2 regions of the Eubacterium album genome follow, and region 1 is predicted to be linked to the other one. Evidence: predicted binding sites of a transcription regulator. Region 1 holds the regulator's gene; the other holds the start of a gene.
What was found. The regulator HrcA, encoded in region 1, represses chaperone genes, less so after heat shock. The targets are predictions, from matches to a motif close to TGTTAGCACTCNNNNNNNNNGAGTGCTAACA.

Region 1 (7,991 bases):
ACCGAATTGATCATACTGACGTCTCTTATCAGCATCACTAAGTACAGCATATGCCTCTGATGCTTCTTTAAACTTCGCCGCAGCTTCTTCCCCAGGATTTACGTCCGGGTGATATTTCTTAGCCAATTTTCTATATGCGCTTTTTATTGTGGCTTCGTCAGCATTTTTATCAACGCCTAATACCTCATAATAATCTCTTTTTTCCGCCATTTTTATCACCTTTCATATTAGTATGAATAAATAATCTGCAAATAAAACACGGATGTCATACCCTAGTCCTATTTTCATTATTTTTATATTAGTATAAATAACTTGTAAAACCCGTCCGGGCTAAACCCGGACGGGATACATTCTATCATATTCTATAACCCAGTGCTATATGTGTATTCAGATTATACTTCCTTATAGTCACCATCAACTACATCATCTGCTCCAGCTCCTGCATTAGGATCCTGGTAAGCTCCCTGTGCTCCCATATCAGGACCTGCTCCCTGTGCTCCAGCCTGTGCCTGAGCCTGTTCATACATCTTTGAGAATACTTTCTGTGAGCTTTCCATTAATTTTTCTTTTCCATTCTTTAAGCTTTCAATCTGAGCATCTGTGATGTTCTGGTCATCTGTAATTTCAGCAATTACAGCCTTTAATGCATCGATGTCAGCCTGAACTGCTGCCTTATCATTTGCATCAATCTTATCACCAACTTCATTCAAAGCATTTTCTGTCTGGAATACCATTGAATCAGCTTCATTCTTAGCATCAATGCCTTCCTTACGTTTCTTATCCTGTGCTTCAAATTCAGCAGCTTCTTTTACAGCCTTATCGATATCTTCATCAGACATATTTGAACCTGCTGTAATTGTAATGTGCTGTTCTTTTCCTGTTCCTAAATCCTTAGCTGAAACATTTACGATACCATTTGCATCAATATCAAATGTAACTTCAATCTGTGGAACACCTCTCTTTGCTGGTGGGATTCCATCAAGTCTGAACTGTCCAAGGCTCTTGTTATCTCTTGCGAACTGTCTTTCACCCTGTACTACGTTGATATCAACGGCTGTCTGGTTATCTGTTGCTGTTGAGAATGTCTGGCTCTTCTTTGTAGGAATTGTTGTATTTCTTTCAATTAATCTTGTTGCGATACCACCCATTGTTTCAATTGATAATGAAAGTGGAGTAACATCAAGAAGTAAGATTTCGCCTGCGCCTGCATCACCTGCAAGTTTACCACCCTGAATTGATGCACCGATTGCTACACATTCATCAGGATTCAAACTCTTAGATGGTTCATGACCTGTAAGTTGTTTAACCTTATCCTGTACTGCAGGGATTCTTGTTGAACCACCAACTAATAATACCTTTCCAAGTTCAGCTGCTGTAATTCCGGCATCTCTTAATGCATTCTGTACAGGAACTGCTGTTCTTTCAACTAATGCTCTTGTTAATTCATCAAATTTAGCTCTTGTAAGAGTTAAATCAAAATGCTGTGGTCCTTCAGCTGTTACTGTAATGTAAGGGATGTTAATGTTTGTCTGTGTTGCTGAAGAAAGTTCCTTCTTAGCTTTTTCTGCTGCTTCTTTAATTCTCTGAAGTGCCATCTTATCTGTTGTAAGGTCTACACCTGTCTTTGTCTTGAAGTCAGAAATCATATAATTTGTAATTGCTTCATCAAAGTCATCACCACCAAGTCTGTTATCACCTGAAGTTGATAATACTTCGATTACACCATCACCAATTTCGATAATAGATACATCAAATGTACCACCACCTAAATCGTATACCATAATCTTCTGTTCTTTTTCATTATCAAGACCATAAGCTAATGCTGCAGCTGTTGGCTCGTTGATAATTCTCTTTACATCAAGTCCTGCAATCTTACCTGCATCTTTTGTTGCCTGTCTCTGTGCATCATTGAAGTAAGCAGGTACTGTAATAACAGCTTCTGATACCTTTTCACCTAAGTAAGCTTCAGCATCACCTTTTAACTTCTGAAGAATCATTGCTGAAATTTCCTGTGGTGTATATTTCTTATCATCAATTGCTACTTTGTAATCTGTTCCCATATGTCTCTTAATTGAAGAGATTGTCTTGTCAGCGTTTGTAACTGCCTGACGTTTAGCTGTTTCACCAACTAATCTTTCACCTGATTTTGCAAATGCTACTACTGATGGAGTTGTTCTAACACCTTCTGCATTTGTAATAACTGTAGGTTTTCCACCTTCCATAACTGCTACACATGAATTTGTAGTTCCTAAGTCAATACCAATAATCTTTCCCATGATATATTTCCTCCTAAATTGATAATTTTCTTATTTCTCGGTTTTCCGAGTTCAAATATATGTTAAATAATTTCTTATTTGTAAAATTAATTAGCTACCTTAACCATGCTATGTCTTATAACACTGTCTCTATATTTATAGCCTTTCTGGAATTCCTCAACAACAACATTTTCTTCTAATTCGTCATTGTCTTCATGCATTACTGCATTGTGTAATTCCGGATCAAACTGTTGGCCTTTAGCTTCAATGACTGTAACTCCCATTTCTTCAAATGCTGTCATCAACTGCTTATATATTAAATTCATTCCCTGACCTGTTGGTGATTTCTGTTCTTCTTCTGATAATGCTGCGATACCTCTTTCAAAGTTATCTACAATCGGAAGAAGTTTTTCAATAATTGATCTTGCACCAACTTCAAACATTGCTGATTTTTCTTTTTCGCTACGGTTTCTATAGTTTTGGAATTCAGCCATAAGTCTTTGATGTTTATCAGTTAACTCTTCTATCTGCTGGTCTTTCTTATCTTTCTTTCCAAATATTTTTTTCTTTTCTTTTTTGTCTGAAGAATTTTTATCTTCTGCTTCTTTTTTGTCTTTATCTTCTTTAGTATCTTCTGTTGTTTCTTTTTCAGTTTCTACTGTTTCATTTGTATCTTCTACTGTTTCTTCTTCAGTTTCAGATTTTTCTACCTTTTCTTCTTCAGGCATATCGTTAATATTCTTTTCCATTGGACCTTCCTTTCTATTCGTCTTCCTTCTTGAAAGCATCGCTTAACTGGCCCTTAACTGTTCTTAATGTCTCTACAACTTTCTCATAATCCATTCGCTTCGGACCTATAACTCCGATGGTACCTTTAATGCCATCTTCTAATTCATAAGTTGCTGTTACAACACTACAATCCTTCATTCCTTCTACCGGAGTTTCTTCACCGATATAAACCTGAATTCCTGTTTCATTATCATTTACCAAATTGGTTAATGGCTTCTTTTCTTCAAATGTTGAAAGCAACAAACTTGCATTCTCGTTACTGCTTAATTCAGGATACTTCAAAATATTCGTTGCACCTGATGTATAAATCTTCATCTGTGCTTCTGATGCAATGGCTTCTGTAATTGCCTGTAACACATCTGTTACTAATTCTTTATGTTCACCTGCATTAGATGTAAGTGTTGAAATAACAGCTATGTTAATCTGCTCAACTGCTAATCCTGCAAGACTTGTATTGAGTGCCACATTAAGTCTCAAAACCATTTCTTCATTAATCTGGTCTTTAACTTTTATAATCTTGTTTACTACTCTGTTTCTTCCCGAAACAACAATACATAAAATCTGATTGTCATCCATAAGTGACAACTGAATGAATTTTATCTTATCTTCGTTATCCCTTGATGTTGAAATCATTGTTGCATAATTAGTATTGGTTGCAAGCATCTTCGCCATATTCTGAAGAAGGGTTTCAACCTTATCAACCTTTTCAAATAAAAGGTTTTCTCTTTCAGTTACTTTCTTTTCTCTGTTGTCTAATTCCTGAACTTTTTCTTTCATTAAATCGTCAACATAAAGTCTGTAACCTTTATCTGTAGGAATTCGTCCTGCTGATGTATGAGGCTGAACTATATATCCCATCTCTTCTAAGTCAGCCATCTCATTACGAATGGTTGCTGAACTTAAGTTAAGATCTGTATACTTAGAAATGGTTCTTGAACCAACGGGCTCGCCTGTTTCCAAATAGTTACGAATGACTGCCTGTAATATTTTTACTTTTCTCTCTGTCAGTTCCATATTCCATCTCCTTTCTACTTATTAGCACTCGTTAGTTTTGAGTGCTAACATCTTTCATAAATTAAAATAGCACCCACCATATTATTTGTCAACATTTTTGCAAAAAAAATTATAGAAACTTTTGTAAATAATTTGTGAACATAGAAAAATAGCACAAACCTTAAGGATGTATATAATATCGAAAGAACGCTTTCGCTGCTTGCAATTAAAAATGTATATAATATCGAAAGAACGCTTTCGCTGCTTGCCACTCGTAGCAGTTCTAATGTTCCATCATATGGTCTGACATTAGAACCTTCGGTTCTAGTCATTCCATATGATGGAACATTGAACCGACGGTGGCAAATGCTCTTTCGTTATTATATACATTTATCCGGTTTGTGCTATGATGTTTAATTTTAGATATTTTTATTTTGGATATTATTAAATATATATTTTTTGAATGCAATTAGTTTTGTTTTTTTATTTTCCCCAATACTAGTATTAATGTTCAATTAATTACCTACTATAATTCCTATTATAATTATTATAGTTTATTAGTTTCTCTATATTTATTAGTATTAAATAGAGTATTCTACATATTATATTATTATAATAAAAACTCTGATAATACTACATTGCTTACATCAATTCCTCTTTCGGTAAGTTTTATATTGTCGTTTTCGGTTTTCAATAATTTCTCCTGTGTAAGTTTTTCTAAGACATTACCGTATACGTTTTCTATCTTCTTATTAAATAATGTTTCAAATTTAGTTTTGTTTACTCCTTCCATCATTCTAAGGCCTAAAAACATAAATTCTTCCATCTGATCATTTTTAGAGAGTCTTTCAATGTTTTTATGAATTGAACCTAATCTGTTATAATCAGTATCAAAGTCTGTATCATTATCACTTTTCTTTCGATAAATTTTTTCTTCGAATACAGATTCATCTTCTCTTGATTGTTGATTATTATTTTCAAATTCATAATCATCTTCATCTTCAAATAAATAATCCATCATTTCTTCACTACCATATTGAAAAGCTGTCATTTCATCCATATTATCTTCGCAATTGTATATTTCATTTATGAAAGCAATGTACTTATTTAAATCTGAAATATTATTATATCTTTCATTTTCTAATAAAGAAGCTGCTCCTATTCCAAAGCCAATATAATTTTTTCTCTGCCAATATCCTACGTTGTGTCTACATTCCATGCCTTCTTTACTATAATTTGATATTTCATATCTGTGATATCCATTTTCTTCTAAGATATTCTTTGTCATGTAATACATTTCACGCTCAGTATCTTCATCAGGAAGTATATCCTTTCCCTGCAATGCTGCTTCATTTACCCTGTCATACATTATCGTGCCCTCTTCTACTATAAGGCTATACGCCGATATGTGCTCTGGATTCAAGGCAACTACCTTTTCTAGAGTTTCTTTATATGATGAAATCGTTTGTCCCGGAAGTGCACTCATTAAGTCAATGTTAATATTGTCAAATCCACATTCCCTTGCTATTCGATAATTATCCAAAAACTCCTGCCATGTGTGTATTCTTCCAATGCTTTTTAATTCATCATCATTTGCTGACTGAAGTCCTATGCTTAATCTGTTCACTCCGGTTTTCTTGTAAACTTCTAATTTTTCTCTTGTCAAAGTGCCCGGATTACATTCTATCGTTATTTCTGTATTTTCATTTATATTTGCATATTTTTTTACTGCATTCATTATGCATTCAAATAAATGTGATTCCAATATAGAAGGGGTTCCTCCTCCAAAAAAGATTGAATCTACTTCATATCCATTCAAAATATTTTTTGACAATTCAATTTCTTTTATTAACGCATCCACATACTCCTCTTTAGTTTTGCAATCTGCCCTGTCGGAGAGAAAATCACAATAATCACATTTTTTTACGCAAAACGGAATATGGATATATATTTCTAAATGTTTGCTCATTTTTACCTCTCTTTTCAACTAATAAGGTCCCTCTGCCTGCTGCAAAGAGACCTTTTATATTAATCTTCGTCCAATTTGAGTACTGCCATAAATGCTTCCTGTGGTATTTCAACGTTACCAACCTGACGCATTCTCTTCTTTCCTTCTTTCTGTTTTTCAAGAAGTTTTTTCTTACGTGAAATATCGCCACCATAACATTTAGCCAAAACATCTTTTCGCATTGCCTTAACTGTTTCTCTTGCAATTACTTTACTTCCGACTGCTGCCTGAATTGGAATTTCAAATAACTGACGTGGTATTTCATTTTTAAGTTTCTCGCACATTTTTCTGCCTCGTTCATATGCTGTAACATCCGGAACGATAAATGAAAGTGCATCCACTTCTTCCTTATTAATAAGAATATCAAGTTTAACTAACTTAGCTGCTTCATATCCTTTCAATTCATAATCAAATGACGCATATCCTCTTGAGCGGGATTTAAGTGCATCAAAGAAATCATATATTATTTCATTTAACGGAATATCGTATTCGAGTAATGCTCTTGAACCTTCTACATATTCCATTCCTATATATGTTCCTCTTCTTTGCTGACATAATTCCATAATAGCACCGATAAACTCAGTTGTTACCATTATTTCCGCATGAACAATAGGTTCTTCCATATGCTCAATTTCACTTGGGTCAGGCAAATTAGAAGGATTTGTAAGTTCTATAACACTTCCATCGTTTTTATATATTTTGTAAATAACACTAGGTGCAGTTGTAACTAAATCAAGATTGTACTCACGCTCAAGTCTTTCCTGTACAATTTCCAAATGAAGCAATCCTAAAAATCCGCATCTGAAGCCAAATCCTAATGCAAGTGATGTTTCAGGTTCATACTGCAAAGCTGCATCATTTAACTGTAATTTTTCAAGAGCATCTCTTAAATCAGGATATTTTGCTCCATCTGCCGGATAAAGTCCACAGTAAACCATAGGATTAACTTTTTTGTATCCGGGAAGTGGTTCTGCACAAGGATTATCTGCATTAGTAATAGTGTCACCTACTCGCGTATCTTTTACGTTTTTGATGCTGGCTGTAATATATCCAACCATGCCTGCACTAAGTTCATCACATGGAATAAACTGTCCTGCTCCAAAATATCCTACTTCAACTACATTTGCTGTTGCTCCCGTAGCCATCATTTTTATATTCATACCTGCTTTTACAACACCATGTTTTAAACGGCAAAAAACAATAACTCCCTTATACGCATCATATAAGCTGTCAAATATTAATGCCTGAAGTGGTGCGTCAACATCTCCCTGTGGTGCCGGTATTTTTTCCACTATCTGTTCTAATACTTCTTCTATATTTAATCCTGTTTTTGCTGAAATAAGTGGTGCATCATGAGCTTCAAGTCCGATTACATCTTCTATTTCATTTATAACTCTTTCAGGATCTGCACTAGGCAAATCTATCTTGTTGATAACAGGGAATACTTCCAAGTCATGATCAAGTGCCATATAAACATTTGCCAAAGTCTGTGCTTCTACACCCTGTGCTGCATCGACAACAAGGATTGCACCATCACATGCTGCAAGGCTTCGTGATACTTCATAGTTAAAATCGACATGTCCCGGTGTATCGATAAGGTTAAAAATGTATTCTTCTCCATCTTTTGCCTTATATACCGTTCTTACTGCCTGTGACTTAATCGTTATTCCACGTTCTCTCTCTAGTTCCATATTATCAAGAACCTGTGCCTGCATTTCTCTGCTTGTTAACAATCCTGTTTTTTCAATAATTCTATCTGCCAAAGTTGACTTTCCATGGTCAATATGGGCAATAATGCAAAAGTTTCTTATTTTACTCTGATCAATGTGAGCCACTGTTGTTCCTCCATGTTGTTTTATATTGGTTTCTTGTTTAATTATGTTCTATTTTAAATATAATGCATACTTTTCCACACTAACGCTCATTATAGCATATTATAAAACTAT
Region 2 (7,991 bases), on a different contig from region 1:
GGAAAATCTGATAAAGAGGAGAATGAAAAAGATGAATAATTTGCTTGAAACATCTTTATTTGCGGGCGTAAGCATAAGTCTTGTATCATATATGATTGGTCTTGCATTAAAGAAAAAATTTAAACTGGGGATATTTAATCCGTTATTGATTTCAATTATATTTACAATTGTTATTTTGGTTTGCGCAAATGTAGATTATGAAACATATAACAAGGGTGCAGTTTATTTAAGCTGGTTTTTAACTCCGGCAACAGTGTGCCTTGCAATTCCATTATATGAACAGTGGCAATTGTTAAAAAGAAATTTTAAAGCAGTAATTTTAGGAATATCAGCCGGAGTGCTTACCAGTTTGTGTACAGTGTTGATTTTGGCAAAATTAATGAAAATGACACACAGGGAGTATGTTACTTTACTTCCAAAGTCAATAACTACAGCAATCGGTATGGGCGTTTCAGAGGAATTAGGCGGATATGTTACAATTACGGTAGCAGTAATTGTAGTTACAGGAGTTTTAGGAAATATATTTGGAGAACTTATTTGCAAGATATTTAAGATTACGGAACCTATTTCAAAAGGATTGGCATTAGGAGCATCTTCTCATGCAATTGGAACTGCAAAGGCAATTGAAATGGGAGAAATCGAAGGTGCAATGAGCAGTCTTGCAATAGCTGTTACAGGCATTTTGACGGTAGTTTTAGCATCTGTATTTGCAAATTTTTTATAGAAATATATTAGGATGCAGGGTCAAAACGTTTAAGCCATCGTAAACTTGCTCATAAGTGGATAACTATAAATTTTACAGATTACTTAAAGAAGGAGTACAACTATGATTATTACAATAGCCAGACAGTGCGGATGTAATGGAGATGAAATAGGAAAAGCATTGGCACAAAAATATAATTTAAAATTATTTGACAAAAAAGCAATTTCTAAAATGGCAAAGGAAAAAGGGTATTTTGAAAGATACCCTGACTTTTACGGAGAAACACCTATGGATATGCTTATGCATTCGATTACGGTTTCTGAAGAAGATTCGCTGTTATACAGTACAGCAGGTAAAGCGTTGAAAAATGTAATTGATGAAGACAATTTTATTATAATTGGAAGATGTGGCAATTATGTATATAGAGATGATGTTAAATGTATTTCAATTTTCCTGTCAGGTAGCAAAAAAGTAAGAGAAGAAAACATTGCTAAGAAACATAACATTTCAGTAAGAAAAGCTCATAATACCGTGCTGCAGACAGATGAAAGAAGAAGCAAATATCATGGATATTATACCGGTGAAGAATGGGGAATGGCCGGAAATTATGATTTGTGCATAAATGTTGATAATTTAGAAGTAAATGAATTAGTTGAAGTCATAGATAGTTATATTAATAGAACCATAGGTGAAAAATAAATAATATAAGTGGTTTATGAAAAATAAAGAAATATAACGACGCCAGTTTAAAAAGATTATAGTGATATAGCTAAAAAACTAGTATTGACACAGAAACGAAAGCCGTCTATAGTTGAAGAAAAGAATGAAATTGATAATTAGTTTAGTTACTGATTAAAGTAATAACAATTAAAAAGATTGTTATTTGTGAAAATAAAAGGGGAGCTTGCATAAGCTTGCTGAGAGTAGGTTGTATACCTTGACCCATAACCTGATTTGGATAATGCCAACGTAGGAACATAATTATAGCAGATTTTGTGAGACAACAATATTTGTGCGGATGTGTTTATAGGCATATCCGCATTATTTTTGTAAAAGGAGGGAATTGTGCATGTTAGGAAAATACATAGAAGAGGTCAGAAATAATACACCTTTGGTTCATAATATTACAAATTATGTAACAGTTAATGATGTGGCAAATGTTTTATTGGCATGTGGAGGAAGCCCGATTATGTCTGATGAACCGGAAGATGTTGAGGATATTACAAGTATTTGCCAGGGCTTAAATATTAATATTGGTACATTGAATAAGAGAACTATAGAAAGTATGTTTATTGCAGGAAAGAGAGCAAATAAATTAGGGCATATGGTATTACTTGACCCTGTTGGAGCAGGAGCTTCAACACTTAGAACAAATACTGCAGTGGAGTTAATGAAAAAAATTAAATTTAATGCAATTCGTGGAAATATATCAGAGATTAAGACCTTAGCTTATGGTAGCGGAACAACAAAAGGTGTAGATGCTGATGTAGCAGATGCAGTGACCGAAGAAAATTTGGAAAATTCAATTAAATTTATAAAAGAATTTGCAAAAAAGAGTGAAACAATAATAGCTATTACAGGAGCAATTGATTTAGTAAGCGATGGAAAAAGATGTTTTGTTATAAGAAATGGTCGTCCTGAAATGGGAAAAATAACAGGAACAGGATGTCAGCTTTCAGGAATGATGACAGCATTTTTAGTAGCAAATCCTAACGAACAGTTAGAGGCAGCTGCAGCAGCAGTTTGTACAATGGGTCTTGCAGGTGAAATCGGATGGAGTTATATGAAAGAGGGAGACGGTAATTCTACATATAGAAATAGAATTATTGATGCAATCTATAATATGGATAAGGAAACTCTCGATAAAGGAGCAAAATATGAAATTAGATAAAAAAGATTTGTTATTGTATGCAGTAACAGACAGATATTGGTTAAACGGAAGAACTTTATACGAAGTAGTAAAAGAAAGTCTTGACGGAGGAGTTACTTTTCTTCAGTTAAGAGAGAAAAAATTAGATGAGGAGCATTTCCTTGAAGAGGCAAAAGAATTACAGAAGTTATGCAAAGAATATAAAGTACCTTTCATTATAAATGATAATGTGGATATTGCTGTAGAAATAGGAGCAGACGGAGTCCATGTAGGACAAAGTGATATGGAAGCAGGTATGGTAAGAGAAAAATTAGGACCTGATAAAATCATAGGTGTATCCGCACAGACAGTAGAACAGGCACTTTTGGCAGAAAAGAGAGGTGCAGATTATCTTGGAGTAGGAGCAGTATTTCCGACAAATTCAAAAGATGATGCAAAAGAAGTAACGTATGAAACTTTGAAAGAAATATGTGAAGCAGTGTCAATTCCTGTTGTAGCAATAGGTGGAATAACTCATGATAACATTAAAGAATTAACAGGAAGTAAAATAGACGGAATTGCAGTAATTAGTGCAATTTATGGAGCAAATAATATAAAAAATGCAGCTAGTGGCTTAAAAGAAGAAATAAGCAAAATTGTAGAATAATATTATCAGGTAAAGTAAGACTAGAGAACATATAGAGAATTACTATATATGTGACAAAAAGATAATTAAATAATAAATAGTAGGAGAATTATATGAAGACAGCCCTTACAATTGCAGGAAGTGATTCAAGTGGTGGAGCAGGTATTCAGGCAGATATAAAGACGATGATGGCAAATGGAGTGTATGCTATGAGTGCCATTACAGCTCTAACTGCTCAAAATACTACAGGCGTGGCGGCAATACAGAATGCAACACCTGAATTTCTGGCACAGGAAATTGACTGCATATTTACGGATATTGAACCGGATGCAGTTAAAGTAGGAATGGTTTCAGAGAAAGAACTTATAAAAGTTATTTCTGATAAATTAAAACAATATAAAGCGAAAAATATTGTTATTGATCCGGTAATGGTGGCAACAAGTGGCGCAAGGCTTATTAATGAAGATGCTGTAGACACATTAAAAAAAGAATTGTTTCATTTGGCAACGATTCTTACTCCAAATATTCCGGAGGCAGAAGAACTGGCCCAAATAAAAATAAACAACTCAAAAGATATGATAAAGGCAGCAGAAAAAATTGCAAAAACATATAACTGTGCAGTCCTTTGCAAAGGAGGACATAACCAAAATGATGCCAGCGATTTATTATATAAAGATAATGAATTCAAATGGTTTCATGGGAAAAGAATAGATAATCCAAATACCCATGGAACAGGGTGTACATTATCATCAGCAATAGCATCAAATCTGGCAAAAGGATATGATTTGGAAGAATCAGTTTTTAGAGCCAAAGAGTATATTTCAGGAGCATTAGCAGCTATGCTTGATTTAGGAAAGGGAAGTGGACCTATGAATCATGGATTTGCTATTACAAATGAATATACTAAAGTAAAATAATAAAGGAGAATTACGATGGAAGAAAGATTATATGCAACACAGATGGAAGCTGCAAGAAAAGGAATTGTAACAAAGGAATTAGAAATTGTAGCAAAAAAAGAAAAAATGGAAGTAAAGGAGCTTTTACCTCTTGTAGCAAGTGGTAAAGTTGTAATTCCTGCTAATAAGAATCATAAGTGTCTCGATCCTGAAGGAATAGGTTCTATGTTAAAAACAAAGATTAACGTAAATCTTGGAATTTCTAAGGATTGCAAAGATTATGATGTTGAAATGGAAAAAGTTATGTCAGCCGTAAAGATGGGTGGCGAAGCAATCATGGATTTATCAAGTCATGGAAACACACAGCCATTTCGTAAAAAACTTACAAGTGAATGTCCTGCAATGATAGGAACAGTACCTGTATATGATAGTGTAATTCATTATCAGAGAGACTTGGATACTTTAACAGCAAAAGATTTTATAGATGTAGTACGTTTACATGCACAGGATGGTGTTGATTTTGTTACACTTCATTGTGGAATTACAAGAAAAACAATAGAGCAGATTCGCAAACATAAAAGAAAAATGAATATTGTATCAAGAGGAGGTTCACTTGTTTTTGCATGGATGTGCATGACAGGAGAAGAAAATCCGTTCTACGAATACTATGATGAAATTCTTGATATATGTAGAGAATATGATGTTACTGTTTCATTAGGAGATGCCTGCAGACCGGGTTGTCTTGCAGATGCAACAGATGTATGTCAGATTGAAGAACTTGTTCGTCTTGGAGAATTAACTAAGAGAGCATGGGAAAAAGATGTTCAGGTTATGGTTGAAGGACCGGGACATGTACCAATGGATCAGATAGCAGCTAACATGAAAGTTCAGCAGACAATTTGTATGGGAGCACCATTTTATGTTTTAGGACCTTTAGTTACAGATATAGCACCCGGATATGATCATATAACAGCAGCTATTGGTGGTGCAATTGCAGCAATGAGTGGAGCAGCTTTCCTTTGCTATGTTACACCTGCAGAACATTTGGCACTTCCAAATTTAGATGATGTAAAGCAGGGAATAATTGCAAGTAAAATCGCAGCTCATGCAGCTGATATCGCAAAAGGCGTAAGAGGCGCAAGAGATATAGATGATAAAATGGGAGATGCAAGACGAGTTTTAGATTGGGATGCTCAGTGGGAATGCGCACTTGATCCTGAAACTGCAAAAGCAATTAGAGCAGACAGAGCACCTGAACATGAAGATACATGTTCAATGTGCGGCAAATTCTGTGCAGTCCGTAGTATGAACAAAGCTTTAAATGGAGAACATATAGATATACTCTAAACTTTAATGAAATTAAGGCGGATAATAATACGTAAATACATAGTATATAAGATGTCAGGGTAAGCAAACCTATGATTTAATGACTACGGCTTGCTCTGTGCTACATAAAAGGAACTGTTGCGTTATTGATATGTAACAGTTCTTTTTATGAAAACAAAAGAAAAACTAAAAAAATTAAAAAAATAATTAGCACTCACTCTTGACGAGTGCTAACAAAAGTGCTATAACGTATTTGTAGGAAAGGAAAATCCTAAGAAAGAGAGTGAAGAACTAATATTTAAAACAGAAGTTAAGGAGGTATAGAAGATGAACATTAGTAAATTTACACAGAAGTCAATTGAAGCAGTTCAGAACTGTGAAAAGGTTGCTGAGGAATTTGGTAATCAGGAAATTGATCAGGAACATTTAATATACAGCCTTGTTAATTTAGAAGACAGTCTGATTTTAAAATTAGTTGAAAAGATGGAAATCCAGACAACACATTTTAAAAACAGAATTGAAGATTATGTTAGTAAGAAACCTAAAGTACAAGGCGGACAGAGGTATATTAGTCAGAGTCTTAATTCAGCATTGCTAGCAGCAGAAGATGAAGCAAAGAGAATGGGAGATGAATATGTTTCAGTTGAACATTTATTCCTTGCTATGATTGCTAAGCCAAATAAAGAAGTTAAAGAATTTTTCAAAGAATATGGTATTACAAGGGAAAGATTCTTAAAGGTATTAGCTGAGATAAGAGGAAATCAGAGAGTAACAAATGATAATCCTGAGGCTACTTATGATGCACTTGGAAAATATGGACAGGATTTGGTTGAGAGAGCAAGAAATCAAAAGTTAGACCCTGTTATTGGAAGAGACAGTGAAATTAGAAATGTAATTCGTATATTGTCAAGAAAGACAAAAAATAACCCTGTTTTAATCGGTGAACCCGGTGTAGGTAAAACAGCAGCAGTAGAAGGTTTGGCTCAAAGAATTGTAAGTGGAGATGTTCCGGATGGATTGAAGGATAAAAAGATATTTTCACTTGATTTAGGAGCATTGGTAGCAGGTGCTAAATACAGAGGTGAATTTGAAGAGCGTTTAAAAGCTGTACTTGAAGATGTAAAGAACAGTAACGGAGAGATAATTTTATTTATTGATGAGTTACACACAATTGTCGGCGCAGGAAAAACAGATGGTGCAATGGATGCAGGTAATATGTTAAAACCTATGCTTGCAAGAGGTGAACTTCATTGTATCGGTGCAACAACACTTGATGAATATAGACAATATATTGAAAAGGATAAGGCTTTAGAAAGACGTTTCCAACCTGTTATGGTCAATGAACCAACAGTGGAGGATACAATTTCAATTTTAAGAGGATTGAAAGAAAGATATGAAGTCTTCCACGGAGTTAAAATTACAGATAGTGCATTAGTTTCAGCAGCAACATTATCTGACCGTTATATAACTGACAGATTTTTGCCTGATAAGGCAATTGACCTTGTTGATGAAGCTTGCGCGATGATAAAAACAGAACTTGATTCAATGCCTACAGAACTTGATGAACTTAGAAGAAAAGTTATGCAGATGGAAATTGAAGAGGCAGCCTTAAAGAAGGAAACCGATAATTTGAGCAAAGAAAGATTAGAGGAACTTCAAAAAGAATTAGCTGAACTTAGAGATGCATTTAACAATAAGAAAGCTCAGTGGGAAAACGAAAAGAATTCTGTAAACAAATTACAGGAACTTCGTGAACAGGTTGAACAGGTCAAGAAAGAAATACAGATTGCCCAGAGCAAGTATGATCTTGAAAAGATGGCTGAGTTACAATATGGTAGATTACCTCAGTTACAGAAACAGTTAGAAAGTGAAGAGGCAAATGTAAAAAATAAAGATTTGTCTTTGGTACGTGAAAGTGTTACAGATGAAGAAATTGCAAAAATCATTTCACGTTGGACAGGAATACCTGTTGCTAAACTGACAGAAACAGAAAGAAATAAAACTCTTCATTTGGATGAACAGTTACACAAACGTGTAATTGGACAGGATGAAGCAGTTACAAAGATTACTGAATCAATAATCAGATCAAAGGCGGGAATAAAAGATCCTGGTAAACCAATAGGTTCGTTCCTGTTTTTAGGACCTACAGGTGTAGGTAAAACAGAACTTGCTAAAGCACTTGCACAGAATTTATTTGACGATGAGACAAATATGGTTCGTATTGATATGAGTGAATATATGGAAAAATATTCAGTGTCAAGATTAATCGGAGCGCCTCCGGGATATGTTGGATATGATGAAGGCGGTCAGCTTACTGAAGCAGTTCGTAGAAAACCATATTCGGTAGTACTTTTTGATGAAATTGAAAAGGCTCATCCGGATGTATTTAATGTATTATTACAGGTATTAGACGATGGTAGAATTACAGATTCTCAGGGCAGAACAGTGGACTTTAAAAACACAATATTAATTATGACGTCAAATATTGGTTCTTCATATTTGCTTGAAGGAATCAATGACAATGGTGATATAAAGCCTGAGGCAGAAGAGATGGTTATGAATGATTTGAGA

Region 2: the regulator HrcA is predicted to act here: its motif matches at 5,626-5,656, upstream of clpB (ATP-dependent chaperone ClpB).

Annotation. Positions count from the first base shown of each region.
Region 1 covers NZ_JAODBU010000004.1:280,377-288,367, reverse strand. The annotation lists gene dnaJ (molecular chaperone DnaJ) at 1-210, opposite strand, end outside; gene dnaK (molecular chaperone DnaK) at 393-2,276, opposite strand; gene grpE (nucleotide exchange factor GrpE) at 2,363-3,004, opposite strand; gene hrcA (heat-inducible transcriptional repressor HrcA) at 3,018-4,058, opposite strand; gene hemW (radical SAM family heme chaperone HemW) at 4,648-6,006, opposite strand; gene lepA (translation elongation factor 4) at 6,066-7,880, opposite strand.
Region 2 covers NZ_JAODBU010000007.1:72,805-80,795, forward strand. The annotation lists gene N5B56_RS07945 (CidA/LrgA family protein) at 1-39, shown strand, start outside; gene N5B56_RS07950 (LrgB family protein) at 32-724, shown strand; gene N5B56_RS07955 (cytidylate kinase-like family protein) at 827-1,402, shown strand; TPP riboswitch at 1,590-1,696, shown strand; gene thiM (hydroxyethylthiazole kinase) at 1,773-2,594, shown strand; gene thiE (thiamine phosphate synthase) at 2,581-3,219, shown strand; gene thiD (bifunctional hydroxymethylpyrimidine kinase/phosphomethylpyrimidine kinase) at 3,312-4,115, shown strand; gene thiC (phosphomethylpyrimidine synthase ThiC) at 4,131-5,441, shown strand; gene clpB (ATP-dependent chaperone ClpB) at 5,748-7,991, shown strand, end outside.